Regions from separate parts of the Paenibacillus sp. MAH-35 genome, predicted to be linked through region 2. Evidence: riboswitches for the same ligand, from Rfam matches in the RefSeq annotation. Region 2 holds a riboswitch; the other holds the start of a gene.
The links. A riboswitch is a leader RNA that binds a small molecule or an ion and turns the genes downstream of it on or off. The one in region 2 is predicted to bind cyclic di-AMP.

Region 1 (8,049 bases), on a different contig from region 2:
CTTGCCGCCAAGGCGAATATCGACCTGGAAAAATTTTACGAGATCGTCCTGGCCGGCGGTGCAGGCAGCAAGCAAGCTGAGCTAAAAGGCCCAAAAATGTTGAATCGCGATTTCGCCACCCAATTTTCGATGCAGCTGATGCATAAAGATTTGCGGCTCGCTTCGCAGCTCACCGATCAGCTTCAATTGACCGCTCCGCTCCTTGGTCTGGCCAAAAGCGTCTTCGAGATGGGCCTCAGCAAAGGGCTCGGCGATCAGGATCTAAGCGCTGTCGTGATGTGTTATGAAGAATGGATGGACAAGAAGATCGAAGTATGTAAGCGGGAAGAAGTTCCATCCGAGGAGCTGCTGCCGAAGCTGCAATTAAATATCGAGCGTCGCCGCAGCGTCCGGGTCCCTATGAACATCCGGCTTCTGCTGTCCGTCTACCAATGGGAGCACGAAGGGGCGTTTTCCGGTCAAAATATCGAAGGCACGCTGTACGACTTGTCCGACAGCGGCCTCCAATTGACCAGCACATTTCCGCTTGCGCAAGATATGTTCGTCGTGATCCATTTTCCGCAGGATGCGGCCTTGCCGCCGATTACGGCGCGGATTATCCGGGTCATCTCGGACGGCACCGAATTCCGTTACGGCTGTATGCTGTCCGGACTTCCTCCGCATACCCGGATCAAGCTGGAGGAATATATTCAGCTCAAGCTTCAGGAGACGGAGATGAACGAGCAGACGTAATCGGTGATCGTTTTCACGTCCACCTTAAACGTAGCGCCCGCCGGCACCTCGAACTGCATGCCGCCCGTGAAAGGCTTCCATTCGGTCTCTCCGGGCAGCAGGACGAGAAGATCGCCGGCCGTTATTTCCATAATCTCGACGACATCGGTCGTGAATTGAAATTGGCCCGGCAGCATGACGCCTAACGTTTTTTTGGAACCATCGGCAAATACGACCGTACGGCTCGTAACGCCGCCGTCGAAGTATACGTTAGCTTTTTTCAGTACTGTGACATGATCGAATTGAGACACCTTGGTTTCACTCTCCCTGGTTGGATGGTGTGCTGCAAGTTTAAACGAACGCAAGATCAACAAAATCAACAAAAGATCAAGATAAGGGTCCCTCAGGGACTCTTTTTTTGTCGAATTACCCATTTTATTGAAAACGAGAGTTGGCAGGCCCGCTATGCCACTGCCTGCCAAAGCGGACTGGCCCTTCCCATGTCGTATGACCCGGGCAACCGGCAGCTTTTCTTGGTTCTAGGTGCCCATCGATAAATTCAGAATAAGAGCTCCGGAGAGCTCTTATCCACCTTCTTTATCTCAGATTGCAGACCTGAATAACAAACGCAAGACAACAGGTCCGTACCATCGGCTCTCCTTACAGCAGCGCCTTAACTTTGGCTGCCACGTTGTCGACCGTAAAGCCGTACTCGGCGATAATTTTAGCCGCAGGCGCGGAAGCTCCGAACGTGCTGATGCCGAGAATCGCTCCGCCGTCGCCGACGTAACGCTCCCATCCGAGCGGGTACGCCATCTCAACAGCAAGACGGGCTTTTATGCCGGACGGAAGTACCGATTCTTTGTATTCTTTCGATTGCTTCTCGAACAGTTCCCAGCTCGGCATGCTGACGACGCGTACGCGCACGCCGTCTTCGGCCAGCTTCTTCTGAGCTTCGACAGCAAGCGATACTTCGGAGCCGGTCGCCAGAATAATCGCCTGCGCCGAGCCGCCTTCCGCTTCGGACACGACATAAGCTCCGCGGGCTACGCCTTCGCGGGCCTTCTCGGACGTCGACTCGAGATTCGGTACCGCTTGACGGGTCAGTACGAGCGCGACCGGTCCGTTTTTATTTTCCAGCGCATACCGCCATGCTTGCGTCGTCTCGTTGGCATCGGCCGGACGGATGACCGTGACATTAGGAATGATGCGCAGCGCCGCCAATTGCTCGATCGGCTCGTGAGTCGGACCGTCTTCGCCGACACCGATGCTGTCATGCGTCAGGACGTACGTAACCGGCAAATCCATGATCGCCGCTAAACGTACGGCAGGACGCAGATAGTCGGAGAATACGAAGAACGTGCCGCCGTAAGGCTTAACGCCTTTGTGCAGCGCCATCCCGTTCATCGCCGCCCCCATGGCGAACTCGCGTACGCCGAAGTAAACGTTGCGGCCGCTGTAATCGTTGCGGGTCATCTGGCCGAGGCCTTTCATATGCGTCATTGTCGAAGATTCCAGGTCGGCCGAGCCGCCGATGAACGACGGAATTTTGGACGCGAACGCGTTGATTGCGTTACCGGAAGCGTTACGAGTACCGATCCCTTTATCCGCCGGGCTGTAGGTCGGAAGATCGGCATCCCAGCCTTCCGGAAGCTCGCCGGCTACGGCTGCCTTAAATTGCTTGGCCAGTTCCGGATACGCCTTCTCGTATTTGGCGAATAGCTCGTTCCAAGCCAGCTCTGCCTGCTCGCCTTGCGATTTCAGACGGGCAAAATGCGCAGCAACTTCCGAAGGGACGTGGAAATGTTGATCTTCCGGCCACTCGTAAGCTTTCTTGGTGAGCGCGACCTCGTCTACGCCGAGCGGTGATCCGTGAGGTCCCACATGACCGCCTTTACCGGCTTTGTTCGGGCTTCCGTAGCCGATTACAGTTTTCACTTCAATCAGCGAAGGACGCGGGTCCTGCTGCGCTTCCCTTACAGCCGCATTGATCGCGGCCAGATCGTTGCCGTCCTCGACGCGGACATAGTGCCAGTTGTAGCCTTCGAAGCGGGCTTTTGCATTTTCGGAGAACGACAAGTTCAGCTCGCCGTCCAGCGATATATCGTTCGAATCGTACAGGACGATCATTTTGCCGAGCTGCAGATGGCCGGCAAGCGAAGCCGCTTCGCTGGAGATCCCCTCCATCAGGTCTCCGTCGCCGCAAATAACATATGTATAGTGATCGATAATGTTCATATCGTCACGGTTATAAGTAGCCGCCATATGAGCTTCAGCCATCGCCATACCGACGGCGCTTGCAAACCCTTGTCCGAGCGGACCGGTCGTTGCGTCTACGCCCGCCGTGTGGCCGTACTCCGGATGACCCGGCGTCTTGCTGCCCCATTGACGGAAATTTTGCAAATCTTCCATAGACAAATCGTAGCCGCTTAGATGAAGCAGGCTGTAAAGCAGCATCGAGCCGTGCCCTGCCGACAGAACAAAACGGTCGCGGTCGATCCATTCCGGATTGGCCGGATTATGTTTCATCAGGTTAGCGTAGAGCGCGTATCCCATCGGAGCTGCTCCCATCGGCATGCCGGGGTGCCCCGAATTCGCTTTTTGCACCGCATCAATAGACAGCGTGCGGATCGTATCGATCGCCAATTGATCAATCGATTTCGTTTGAGACGTCATCGTTCCATTCCTCCCAAAAATCGGTATTCGCCGCGTGCCGGGTGTCTACCCTGCGCGAACCCCCTTCTTCGTCCAGCGGACACTTTCAGTCGCTTGCATTATTGTACCACTTGATTTGCTTGTTTGCCACAGAACCAAGGCAAAATGCGGTGTCGATTTACAAAACTCCCCCGGATGAAAGGACAGCTCCTGCAGGCATGTCCGTAACTTCCGGGGGAATTGACGTTTTTTTAATTTTGTAAACACGACGCTTCTTCCGTCCTTCAAAGGAACGCCGGCTGTTTCTTATTGTAACAAAACGATGACTGGTTCATGCGCTGTCTGTGAGGGCATACTGCCAAAACATTGTACATTCCCAATAGAAAATGACCTTGTATTAGTTCGCAATAAACTCCTGCACCCATTCGCCGTTATAATACGCGACGCCGATCTTCGTGAAGTTCGGGCTCATAATATTTTGACGGTGACCCGGGCTGTTCATCCAGGCGTTCATCACTTCCTGCGGATTGCGCTGGCCTTTGGCGATATTTTCGCCGGCATATGTGTAACGGATTCCGTAAGAACGCATCATATCGAACGGCGAACCGTAAGTCGGCGAGTTGTGATCAAAATAGTTGTTGTTGTACATATCTTTCGCTTTGTCCATCGCCATCGCCGTCAGTGCCGGATCGTTCGCGAGCGGCTTCAATCCCGCTTTGGCGCGTTCCTGGTTGACCAGGGTCACTACTTGGTCGGCATACGGAGTCGAAGTATCCGCTCCGGAACCGGTGCCTTGTCCTGTTCCGCCGCCGTTTCCGTCCCCGCTGCCATTCCCGCCTCCGTACCACGAACCTGTCCCCGGGATAACGAGCTTCATCCCCGGCCATACTATATTCGGATTCGCCACGTGCGGGTTCGCCTGGATGAGCGACTGCAGGCTGACCCCGTAACGCTGCGATATTTTCCACATCGTGTCGCTATGATTCACCGTGTACGAAGTTGCGGCGAAAGCGGAACTTGTTCCGGCAACTACGCTGAGTGCAAGTACCCCGGCCATTACTGTCTTTTTGAAACGCATGTAAACCATCCTCTCCTTTTTGCGGCCTGCGAGGTTAGCTGACGGATTCGGGTCAAAGAGCAATCACCCGGCCAACAAACGTTGGCTTCACCCCGGTGGATCTGGGTTCCCCCGCGCTTCACAATGAAGCTTCGGCCTGTCCGTATTCCTCATGAAAAGCTCCGACCGTCTTGCCGACCAGCCGTCCTCCATGCGGTTTTCTCATCTTAACACGGGATATACATGTGTTCATTGCATAATGTTTTCCAAGCGGTCTGCACCGTTAATTGATAGGTACTTTTTTGGGGACCCTGCACTTCATTCTAAAATGCTAGGCAAAAAAATCACAACCTCCTATATCCGCATTGTTAGCGAAGATCGAAGGTTGTGTTTCGTTACAAAATGAAGGTTTAATTACTAATTTCTCCCAAAGCGTTCGAGCCAGGTTTTGATTCCGGTTGGATTATAACCCCGCTTATCCGTCCATTCGATGATGCCGTTGTCTAAAAAATCTTGTATCTCTAATAGGTCGCTTCCGTGAGCATAACCTTCCAGCTCGGTGATATAGAATGATTTAAAGCGCACCTCAGATCCGAACTCAGGCGGATTTTTATAGTCGGAACCAAACCAACTTATTGTATATAGCTTATCATCATACCCAACCGCTGTTGCGTATATTTGGGTGATTTCTATTCCATAATCTGTAATTAAACGTTCAATCATATTACTTACATCTTTACGGTCAAATGTAATTGCAAACTGGGCATACTGTTCCGGTATAGTATCCGATTTTGAGTTCGCGTTGTTTCTGTATTGTTTGAGCGCTTCTTTGGAGTTTATATAAGCGGCATCGCTCTTGATTTTGGCTGCTGTCGGTTTCTTCTGCGGTCCATAGTACCGAATGACCGGATCTTCTGATGTGTACCGTTCAGTGGGCCACTGTACCTCCTGCGAATTGTTCCAGGATACGCTCGATATTTTATCGCTAGTGTCTGGCAAATCATTTACAGAGCCATTCGGCTGGGCGAATCTTTGCAGCGATTCTATCGTCACCTGGTGCGTCTCATCGTTCCCCGATCGTTTCCAAAATGTTCGGACAAAATAAGGTGTGTCCGCACGAAGCTGCTCCGGATCCCAAATCGTCGCTTTGATCCGATAACCTTCCGAACTATTCTCCGGAACCCTCTCGAATTTTGCTGCCGGAACGTTCGTGAAAATCGCTTGAGGCTCCAACTCGTCGGGCCGATCCGATCGAAACTCAAATGCAGGAAAACGGATATAATGCTCATGCTTAATAGAAGAGAGCTGCCGGTCCGTCCACTCGAATCGGGCGGCTGCGGCGAACACATCCGTACTGGTTTTGAACGCCTCAAACGAAACGGCAGCAGGTTTATCCCAATTATCAGAATCGGAATTGCGAATGATAGACGGTTCTGCCCCTACAGCCGACAGCCAAATAAGCTGGAATAACAGAACGATGGCAGTAACTATACGTTTCATCTTATCGTTTTCCCTCCAAAGCAAATAATCTACACTCCTTTATCCAAATTATATTCCACATTTTCCTTTCATTTCCTTCTAAATGGAAAAGAACAAATCCTCTTTCTCTTATCTCACCACCTATCCAGAGATCCCTTTGGTTACATATTAAGTCCTTTAACCATTAACAACACGAATAACCCCGTTCAACAAAGATCCGGGGTCATCCGTTTTTGCTAATTAAACTACGAAATCACCTTGCTAAGAAATTCGCGGGTCCGCTCGTTTTGCGGGTCCTCGAACAAGCGGCTTGGCTCGCCTTCCTCCATAATAATCCCCTGATCCATAAACAAGACACGATCGCCGGCTTCTTTGGCAAAACCCATCTCGTGGGTGACGACTGCCATCGTCATGCCTTCCGCGGCCAAATCCTTCATGACGGCCAGCACCTCGCCTACGAGCTCGGGATCGAGCGCTGAGGTCGGCTCGTCGAACAGCATCACCTTTGGGTTCATCGCAAGCGCACGGGCGATCGCCACACGCTGCATTTGCCCGCCTGACAGCTTGCCGGGATACACATCCGCTTTCTCGCGAAGCCCGACTTTATCGAGCAAGACCAGCGCCGATTGGCGGGCCTCCTCCTTGGACTTCTTCCTCACCTTCCTCGGGGCCAGCGTTATGTTATCCATTACCGTTAAATGAGGAAACAGATTAAACCGTTGAAAAACCATGCCGACTTCTTCCCGCACCTGATTGATATCCGTGCCCGGATCGGTCAGATCGTGGCCGTCTACAATCACCTGGCCGCTCGTTACGCTCTCCAGCAAGTTCAGACATCGGAGAAACGTACTTTTCCCCGATCCTGACGGCCCGATGATGCACACTACTTCCCGCTCCTCGATCCGGCAATCGATTCCTTTAAGCACCTCGAGCTGGCCGAACGACTTGTGCAGATTTTGGACTTCTATCATGATGGACGTCGAGCCTCCTTTCGATCCGCTTCAGCAGAAAGGACAGCGTCAAGGTCAGCAGCAAATACATCGCGGCCACCATCGTATAAATCTCCAGCGCGTTAAAGCTGCTGGCCACGACCTCCTGACCGTTGCGCATCAGCTCCCCGACCGAAATAACGGACAGCAGGGACGTATCCTTCAGGCTGATAATAAACTGATTGCCGAGCGGCGGGATCATTCGTTTAAACGCTTGGGGGTAGATGATATGAACGAACGTCTGAAAGCGGGTTAAACCAAGCGACCGTCCCGCCTCTTCTTGTCCCTTCTCGACCGATTGAATGGAGCCTCTTACAATTTCCGCTATGTAAGCCCCCGCATTAATGGCGATTACGATAATGCCGGCAATATCACCGGGGATCCGCCATCCTACCGTTTGTACAAGCACCTGATTAAGTCCGAAGTACAGCCATAACGCCTGAACGAGAATCGGCGTGCCCCGGATCATCTCCACATAAACCGTAGCAAGACCGTATATCGCTTTATTACGGGACGTTCTCCCCAGTCCGGCAATCAATCCGACCATAAACCCGAAGATAAGGCCAAACACGGCAATGAGCAGCGTAATTTTTAACCCTTCCAGCAAAAACGGCAACGATTGGGCCGCACCGCTCCAGTTGAACTGCAAGTCTTTTCCCCCTTTCCTCCGACCGTGATGCGAAGGCTGACAATCTTAAGCGCTGGTTCCGCACTTCGCATCTATTTACGAGCCCGGCATTTTGGCAGGTTTCTGACCGAACCACTTTTCGTAAAGCGTCTCGTAGGTACCATTTTTAAACAACGTTTGCAGCGCCTCATCAACCCGTTTTACGAGAGCGCTTCCTTTCGGGAAAGCGATCCCGTATTGCTGCCCCTCAAGCAGCTCGCCCACCGGCTTTACTTTGCCTGCCCCCTTCACCTTTGCAAAATACAAAATGTTCGGGGAATCAAACACAACGGCATCAACACCCTTATTGATCAATTCCATGTAAGCGCCATCTATATTCGGGAAAGGCTTGACCTCCTTCACTCCTTCAATGGCCTTCGCGTAGTCGTAGCTGGTTGTACCGGATTTGCTCGCGACCACCTTCCCTTTCAAGTCGCCGACACCCTTAATCTCGGTTTCATCCGATCGGACAAGTACGAGCAGCCCCGCAT
Region 2 (8,049 bases):
GCGCAAAAAAATCGAGGCTGACCCTGCCAATCCTGAGAGAGTCATTACGATTCGGGGAGCCGGATATATGTTGATTGCCAGAAGTGCGTTGCAAGCGCGAACATAGCGTGCCACCCTGATTAAAGAATTCATGAAAAAATAGCGGCGTAGGGATTACCTCCCTTACACCGCTATTTTTCTAGTATTTTGAATGTTTGTTTAGTAGACATAGGCGTTGCAAAAGGATTGTTCTTGGTCTATGTCGATATGCTAGTGACCTTCGTAGAGCTTGAAACTATTCATCACCAAGGCCAGCCTGGGAAACCTCCGCCGCCAGATTCTGCACCAAGAATAACTTTATAGATTACGTTGTGTGCAGGCATTGCAGTTGAGCCTCCGTAACTTAATTCCGGACCTCCATTTATCGCTTCCCAACCGATAACCTCATAGCCTTCATAGTTATTTAACATAGGATGGGTAAACTGGGCCTCATATCGGTAGATCTCTTCTGATAGGACTTAACCTCTTCCGTCAAGGTACACCGTTCAGATCAAAGGTTGCCTTGTACAAACGCTCGTAATAGAGATTCCGGCTGATTCTCCCCCCAACTTTCATATAAAGAGCGGTTCAGACGGATAACCGGATGCGGTCTCCGTTTACAGTCAATCGATGAGCTTGAGCAAATCATAGGTGTAATACACAAACTCAGGACTATAAGGGAGTTGATCCAACAGTGATTTATAACAACTGAGCAGCATATACGACAGTGCAGTAATGGTAAAGTCGTGCGAACCGAGTCCAAGATATGTCTCAACAACTGTATTTTGGTCTATTCACTGTGTTGTTTGGCGATTGGTATTGGCATGTTAAGGCTAAGGATGTTGCGGGCAATACGGCGAATGCGATGTCGCTTTCGTCTGCGAGCGGCTTCCCCAGGATCGCTTTCGTATGTGCCGGATATGAAGCCTGTTATAGACCTCAACGGTACATCTCTTGTAACTAATAAATCCGATGACAAGGATATCCAGAAAGCATCGGTAGACGGTTTGCCCCGGGGCCAAGTGATGGGACCGATTGTAGATTTTAACATGGAGATCATAAATACCAAGGTTTTCCCCATGAGTTTGTGGATGCTCATGAGCTACGTAAGGGATCGGGGACAGCTTCCAGTATAACTGCGGCTAGACGTGGACGAAGGGCGTTCACTCTTCCCTTGGAGGACCGGGTGCGCGTTTCTTTATTCGCAGACTTCAGTCATGCAATTTACTGCTTGTCAACCATGAATGACACCTCATTAGCAATAACGATAGTGGTTCGCTATACTGAGTATTAGTAACAGGATGGGGGGGGACGCAAGATGAATTGGATTGCCATTCAGCCTTATTACAAAATTGAGAGGAGAGTAACCAGTTTTGAGCAGGTCACAGTCAAAGAAGATCGATTCATGTATTTGTTTGAGAAAAAAATAGTGACCGAGACTCATGATTTCCCAATTAAGAACGTTTTCGACCTATCGTATAAGCGAATTGGGAAAGAGGGGGGACTGTTTTACTTGCATACGTTGCAAGGCGTGTACTCCTATACGGTTGCTGGTGATCCGCAGAGCTTTATTGACGCGTTTAAGGCACTTGTTCATTCGTCAAAGGTGCTGTGACCGATTTTTTTCAGCTATTTTGGATGTTGGCCTATTCTCTAACCATACATAAGAAGGGAGCAAGCTACTTCTTGATTATCATACAATCCCCCGTTGGAAACTGGACAATATCCGCCGCAAACGCTTTGGCCACAGCTGTCGCCAGCCCCAGCAGTAGCGTTATCCCTTCATTCAGCTTACATCTCGTCAGGTTCAAATGCTCCAGCAGATCGGAAGTGACCGGTTCCGTCAGAACATGAACCGTATCACTGAATCCATGCCCGTATCTCGGCCAAGCCGGGCTGTCTGAACGGAGATTGCGGAGCATGCACGATTTCATGTGGATGGAGCCCCGATGAAATCTTGCCTGATGGAGCTGATATGTACATATTAAAACGTTCTCCAACCAATCAAATTTCAGTTGCAAATATTCAAGGATCAGCAGAGAGACAATAAAGATCGCAGCGGAGCCAATTGCTTTCCATAGCTCATTGTAGGCAATCGGTTGAACAATGGTCGTACCGATTGAGATCATGATTACAGTTGTAGCGACGCTCATCTGAGAAATTGATTTTCTCCCCGCAATACGAAGAAGCAGCATCCCGGCAATGACCAAAAAGGCTGATTTCCCAATCCAAGCCATATCCATTATGTAACCTCCCCATTTAGAATATCCAGAAATAGGGTAAGTACTTTTGTCTAGATTTATTCATCCTAATGATTCATTGGCGGCTGGTGGCAGCAACGCTGGGACTACTCCTTGTAGGAGCGGATAGAAAAAGGAGCGGAAACCCGCCCCCGTTATGGTTTAGCCAATCAGAATATGATCCTCGGGGTAGCCAATTTTGGATAAACGCTTTTTTTGAGCTAGGGCAAAGGCCAGTGTGAGGGGACCAAGTCGTCCGGCATACATGGTAATGGTCACGATGATTTTACCAAGCGGAGACAAATCGCTCGTCAGGCCCATGGATAATCCGGTTGTACTAGAGGCCGAAGTGGCCTCGAAGAGTACCTCCAGAAAGTGCTCCTCCAGCATGCCTTCCGAAACCGTCAGCAGTAGGGAGACCAAAAGCACAACGGCAAGGGAACTGGACCACAACAGCCAGTGCGCGCATGACCGTCTCGCCTGCGATTTTGCGCTCGAAGGCGTGAATTTGCCCGCCGCCGCGGAACGTATGAATGGTTGCCAGTACAAGAACAAACACCGTATTGATTTTAATGCCACCGCCGGTTCCGCCTGAAGCGGCTCCAATGAACATTAATATGATGATCAGGAATTGTGACGAGGCCAACATGCTTCCGATGTCAATGGTATTAAAACCGGAGCTTCTGGGCGTAGCCCCTTGGAACAGGGAGGCCCATACCCGCTCCCCAGCAGACAAGGAACCGAAGGTTGCGGGGTTCCAGCTTTCCAGCAAATAAATCAAGCAGAAGCCTACGGCAAACAAAATGCCGGAACCGAGCAAGACAACTTTGGCATGCAGCGATAACTTGCGCCATGAACGTTTGCGGAAAACATCCACAATGACAATATAGCACGGTCATAAAGCCAAGGCCGCCCACCTGAATCAGTATCATAATGACGACTTGTCCGAAGGTAGAGAACACACTTCCTGTATCCACCACAACCAAGCCATTCACACAAATGGCGGAGGTTGCCGTAAAGAGGGCATTCAACAGCCCGATCGATTGACCCGACGAGGATGAATAGGGGAGCGTCAAAAGCAAAGCACCGAACCAGATCAAGCCAAAAAAGACGATTAATATAAGTTGGGGAGGGCTCGTTCGCGTCTTCAGCCGGTTGACAATAGAGACAAGGATAGCGAATAGGGAACGGCTATGAATACGTTTTTCATTTCTGTTCATAGTCGTCTTCCAGGTCTCGAATATCTGAATTGCTTCCGATTATTACCAGAATATCCCCTGTATTCACTTCATCTTCCGCCTTCGGAGAAATATTGATATGAACCCCCTTCTTGATCGCCATAATCGTACACCCGTACTTGGCCCGAATATTTAATTGTTGTAGAGATTTGCCGTTCATCGCAGGTGGGGCCTTCAGTTCAACCAAATTGTGGTCGGGAGACAACTCGATGTAGTCAATCAGATTATCAGAGCTTAACTGCTTTCCAAGACGAGCAGCCATGTCTCGTTCCGGATATACAATATGATCTGCGCCTATTTTAAATAGGACCTGGCCATGCATTTCATTTTTGGCTTTGGTTGTTATTTTGGGTATATTTAATTCTTTAAGCAATAAGGTTGTTAAAATGCTCGCTTGCAAATCATCGCCAATAGCCACGATAGCATGAGTAAAGTTCCGCGCTCCAAGCTCTTTCAGCACCCCTTCATCTGTACAATCGGCTTGAACGGCATGGGTTGCTATGCCGGCTATGTCCTGAACAAGTTGCTCATCTTTATCAACGGCGAGCACTTCGTGACCATTTTGAACCAAAGTACGCACCAGGCTCGACCCAAATCGGCCCAGACCAATCACAATAAACTGTTTTTTCATGTCCTCCACATCCTTCTAAAGAAATTGATCCGTATGACGGTTTTTCCGGGAAAAGAACAAAAAAGCTTGGAGCAGAGAAATTCTGCTGCCAAGCTTCGGAATGTGAGGGCAGGACAAACCAAAGACGCATTCATGTTCTCTCTCATGACGCCTACGAGGTTAGCTGTCGGATTCGGGTCTGAGAGTCCCCGTTCTTTCTGCAAATGAAAGAATTTACCCCTGAAGCGAAAAACGCTTCGTTGGTTCCCCCGCTCCTTCATTAAGGATTAAGCGATGAATATGAAGTTGTTGTACCCTATCATAAAGCAGTTCATTTCCAAAGTAAACAGATGACCCGGATCATCCATTATCGATTGCCCCCATAGTTATAATTCCGCGCCGTCCCCCCTTGTTTCAGCTATGGGGATAAAAAATGCTTCGGATGCGAGGCGGCTTTAGGGTTGAATGCAACGGTACTTTCAGGTAATAATACGAAGATAAAGCTTAACCGGTTTCAGTTTATTTGAGCAGAGCTTGGGAAAGGGGATGATGGTTATGGCTGTACATCCATTCAGATCCACTGCACTTATTCATTTCACTTCATCACGAGTCATTCTCCTAAGTTTTGCCATTCCGATCTTGTTAGGGGCGATTTTGCTAGCTTTGCCCGTCTCTTCTGCATCCGGCAGCAGTATCAGTTGGTTGGACGCGCTTTTTACTTCGACGTCAGCCGTATGCGTTACAGGATTAGTTGTTGTAGATACAGGGACAGCCTACTCTTTGTTTGGGCAAATTGTTATTATGTGTCTGATTCAGATCGGCGGACTCGGATTTATGACATATAGCGTCCTGGTAGCGGTCGTGTTGGGCAAAAAAATAGGCTTGAAGGACCGGCTGCTTATTCAGCAATCGACGAATGCGCTGTCTACGCAGGGAGTCGTGAAGCTGTCGCTTGGTATTTTTGCGGCAGCTGTTGTTATTGAAGCGTTCGGTGCCATTATTTTAACGATTCGCTGGATGGGCGACATGGACTTTATAACCGCGCTTTATTACGGTATCTTTCACTCCGTTTCATCTTTCAATAATGCGGGATTTGGCTTGTGGTCAGATAGTTTGAGCCGATATGTAGGAGATCCGCTGATTAATATCGTAATTCCGTTGTTATTCATCATGGGCGGCCTGGGGTTTACCGTCATTCTTGATCTTTGGAAAAATCGGAGCTGGCGCAAATTGTCACTTCACTCCAAAATCGTGTTATCCACTTCTGCGATTTTATGTGCGGGAGGCTTTCTTGTAATCACAACCATTGAATCATTTAATCCTGACACGTTCGGTGCATTGACAGGATCAGAAAAAATGTGGGCAGGATTTTTTCAGGGGGTAGTGACGAGAACGGCAGGATTTAACACCATCGATATCGCATCGATGATGACGGCTTCTCAATTTTTTATGATTTTTCTGATGTTCATTGGGGCTTCCTCCGGATCAACCGGGGGAGGGATCAAGACAACTACCTTTGTCGTTCTGCTGCTCACGTTAATCAGCATTGTGACAGGGAAGCGGGATGTTCAAATCATGCATCGAAGAATTCCGCAATCGATTATTATGCGTGCCTTAGCTGTCATGGTGATATCAGTTGGCGTAGTCATCGCGGCCACCTTTCTGCTTACGTTAACCGAACATAGCCTGCAGAAGGATTTTATGGAAGTTCTGTTTGAAGTCACATCGGCCTTCGGCACAGTGGGCTTATCCATGGGATTGACACCGGAGCTTTCCGCGCTCGGCAAGCTGATCATCATCCTGACCATGTTTATCGGCAGGCTCGGGCCATTGACGCTGGCATTTGCTTTGTCGCAAAAGCAAAGTCGGGAGAAATTCCGTTATCTTGAGGAGAAGGTGCTTATTGGCTAGAGAGATCCCCTTTTTCGGGGAGCCTCTCTCCCAAGCATGGAGCTCCGGGTCAACGGGCCCGGAAGTCCGCGAGAATGATAAATCGTTCAGGCAGGTTAGCCCGTAATGGTAAGGTCAAAAAAGCTCTCACCTTGTTAAGGTGAGGGCTTTGTATCGATAGTAGATGCGATACCATCACAAATAAGATATTTCATTCCGCCATCAACTGCCTTAAAAACGCCAGTGTTGAAGTCTGTATGAACACTTCGGTAAAAGACGCCTTCGATCTTGCCAGGAACAAGGGAATTCAATCGCAGTAATAAGCGGTTCCCGTCTCTTACAAGATAGGCTTTAACCCCTGCTTCATAGTCTTCGTCTTGTTTTTGCCTCTCGCGCCGTACAGATACGATATGAATATCTACACCTTCGATGAAATGGAGAAGCTGATTAATAATGGAACCTTTCGTAATCTCTTCCCATTTGGTTTGAGCCGACTGCCCGATAATAATTTGTGTGATACGCTTTTCGTTTGCAATGTCTGCAATAACTTCTGCGACATTTCGGGAATCACTCTTTTCCACAATCAGTTCTGCTTGTAATGTTACGGCCATGGAGCTCCAATAAGCCATGTTTTTCTCCCGCGCCTCACTATACCGGTTATCATGAATCGGATCTACCGTAAGCAAGGTAAGCGGTGCTTGTAAAGCGGTAGCCAGCTTCCAGCCGCGGCGAATTAATAACTCTGAGCTTGGTCCGTAATACAGACAAACGAGTATTTTTTCTTCAGTTTCGGTTATCTTGGAGTCAGATGTTGTGATCATTTTACGTGTCCCCTGTCGATAAAATATTCGCAATAACGAGCAGAAGCTCGCATCAGGTTGCTTAAAATGGATGATGAAAACCAGAATGAAACAAAAAGAAGCCGGAAGGAAGAGGGAACTTTCCGCGAATGAAATACATGATTTAGTTGTTGATGGACATAATACGTTATTTCTATTGCAAAGTAAATCGCCAAAACAGACTGAATATCAATCCGTTTTTGCCCAGAAAGTATGAACCGGGTCCTATTTTAATGCGGTGACGTTCATTTTTGATATTGTACTTGCAGTGTTCTTCACATCCGTGAATGTGAGCGGTCATTCAGCAGCGAGAAAGCGATATCCAACGCCGGGTTCTGTTACAATGTACTTGGGTTCCGCGGGATTGTCTTCAAGCTTCTTCCTCAAGTGCCCGATGTATATGCGTAAATAATGCCGATTGGAATCATCGTGCTCGTTCCAGACTTGCTTCAGCAATTGGCTTTTTGTAATGACTCTCCCTGCATGGATAGCCAGAATTTTCAACAAATCAAATTCCGTCGGAGATAGCTTGACTGGTTCTCCCTTTAATTCCACACTTCTTTGCGCAATATTGATCGTTAGTTCCCTATGGTGCAGAACCGGCTCTTCTTGAGCCCTGGCTGAGTGTCGCAGCGCTACGCGAATCCGCGCCACTAGCTCTCCCATTCCGAAAGGTTTGGTCACATAATCGTCGGCCCCATTATCCAGCGCAAAGATTTTATCCGCTTCCCTGTCAATGGCAGTGAGGACGATTACTGGCAAATCGGACCGTTCCCGAATACCCCTCAGTACATCCAGGCCGGATAGATCCGGCAATCCCAAGTCGAGTATCACGAGATCCGGAGCGGCGAGAGAAACTTGCTCCAGTCCCTCTTCTCCGGTTGACGCTTCGTATACGTTGTATTTATGGGCTTGCAGCGTCACCTTGAGCAACTTCCGTATTTGAGTGTCGTCTTCCACAACAAGTACTCGAACATGATGTTCATGGTTTGACATACGTCTCGCCCTCCTATTGCTCGCTAGCCTATTAGTTATCTTGGACAAGCGGAAGCGATATTGTGATGATGGCTCCTTTAGGTGCGTTAGGCTGGGCGGAGATGGTTCCTCCATGAAGTTCGGCGATCCCTTTGCTGATGGCCAGCCCCAAGCCCGTTCCCGTGAGGTGCCCGGTTTGTTCGGAACGATAAAATTTTTCGAAAATGCGCTCCAACTCG

Region 1: it holds a riboswitch for cyclic di-AMP, as region 2 does, so the genes downstream of both, AC3Y2E_RS30705 (CAP domain-containing protein) here and AC3Y2E_RS29810 (potassium channel family protein) in region 2, are expected to answer to the same signal.

Annotation. Positions count from the first base shown of each region.
Region 1 covers NZ_JBYUPU010000050.1:33,969-42,017, forward strand. Annotated here, with positions in the region: gene AC3Y2E_RS30690 (NAD(P)-binding domain-containing protein) at 1-732, shown strand, start outside; gene ppnP (pyrimidine/purine nucleoside phosphorylase) at 702-1,022, opposite strand; gene tkt (transketolase) at 1,372-3,387, opposite strand; gene AC3Y2E_RS30705 (CAP domain-containing protein) at 3,764-4,444, opposite strand; cyclic di-AMP (ydaO/yuaA leader) riboswitch at 4,453-4,591, opposite strand; gene AC3Y2E_RS30710 (hypothetical protein) at 4,841-5,923, opposite strand; gene AC3Y2E_RS30715 (amino acid ABC transporter ATP-binding protein) at 6,148-6,873, opposite strand; gene AC3Y2E_RS30720 (amino acid ABC transporter permease) at 6,821-7,540, opposite strand; gene glnH (glutamine ABC transporter substrate-binding protein GlnH) at 7,616-8,049, opposite strand, start outside.
Region 2 covers NZ_JBYUPU010000046.1:44,598-52,646, reverse strand. Annotated here, with positions in the region: gene AC3Y2E_RS29840 (response regulator transcription factor) at 1-106, shown strand, start outside; gene AC3Y2E_RS29835 (hypothetical protein) at 1,337-1,633, shown strand; partial or broken gene AC3Y2E_RS29830 ((2Fe-2S)-binding protein) at 1,904-1,985, shown strand; gene AC3Y2E_RS29825 (potassium transporter TrkG) at 2,421-2,687, opposite strand; gene AC3Y2E_RS29820 (potassium transporter TrkG) at 2,596-3,135, opposite strand; partial or broken gene AC3Y2E_RS29815 (Ktr system potassium transporter B) at 3,203-3,478, opposite strand; gene AC3Y2E_RS29810 (potassium channel family protein) at 3,465-4,127, opposite strand; cyclic di-AMP (ydaO/yuaA leader) riboswitch at 4,260-4,410, opposite strand; gene AC3Y2E_RS29805 (TrkH family potassium uptake protein) at 4,662-6,017, shown strand; gene AC3Y2E_RS29800 (universal stress protein) at 6,152-6,817, opposite strand; gene AC3Y2E_RS29795 (response regulator) at 7,133-7,831, opposite strand; gene AC3Y2E_RS29790 (ATP-binding protein) at 7,863-8,049, opposite strand, start outside.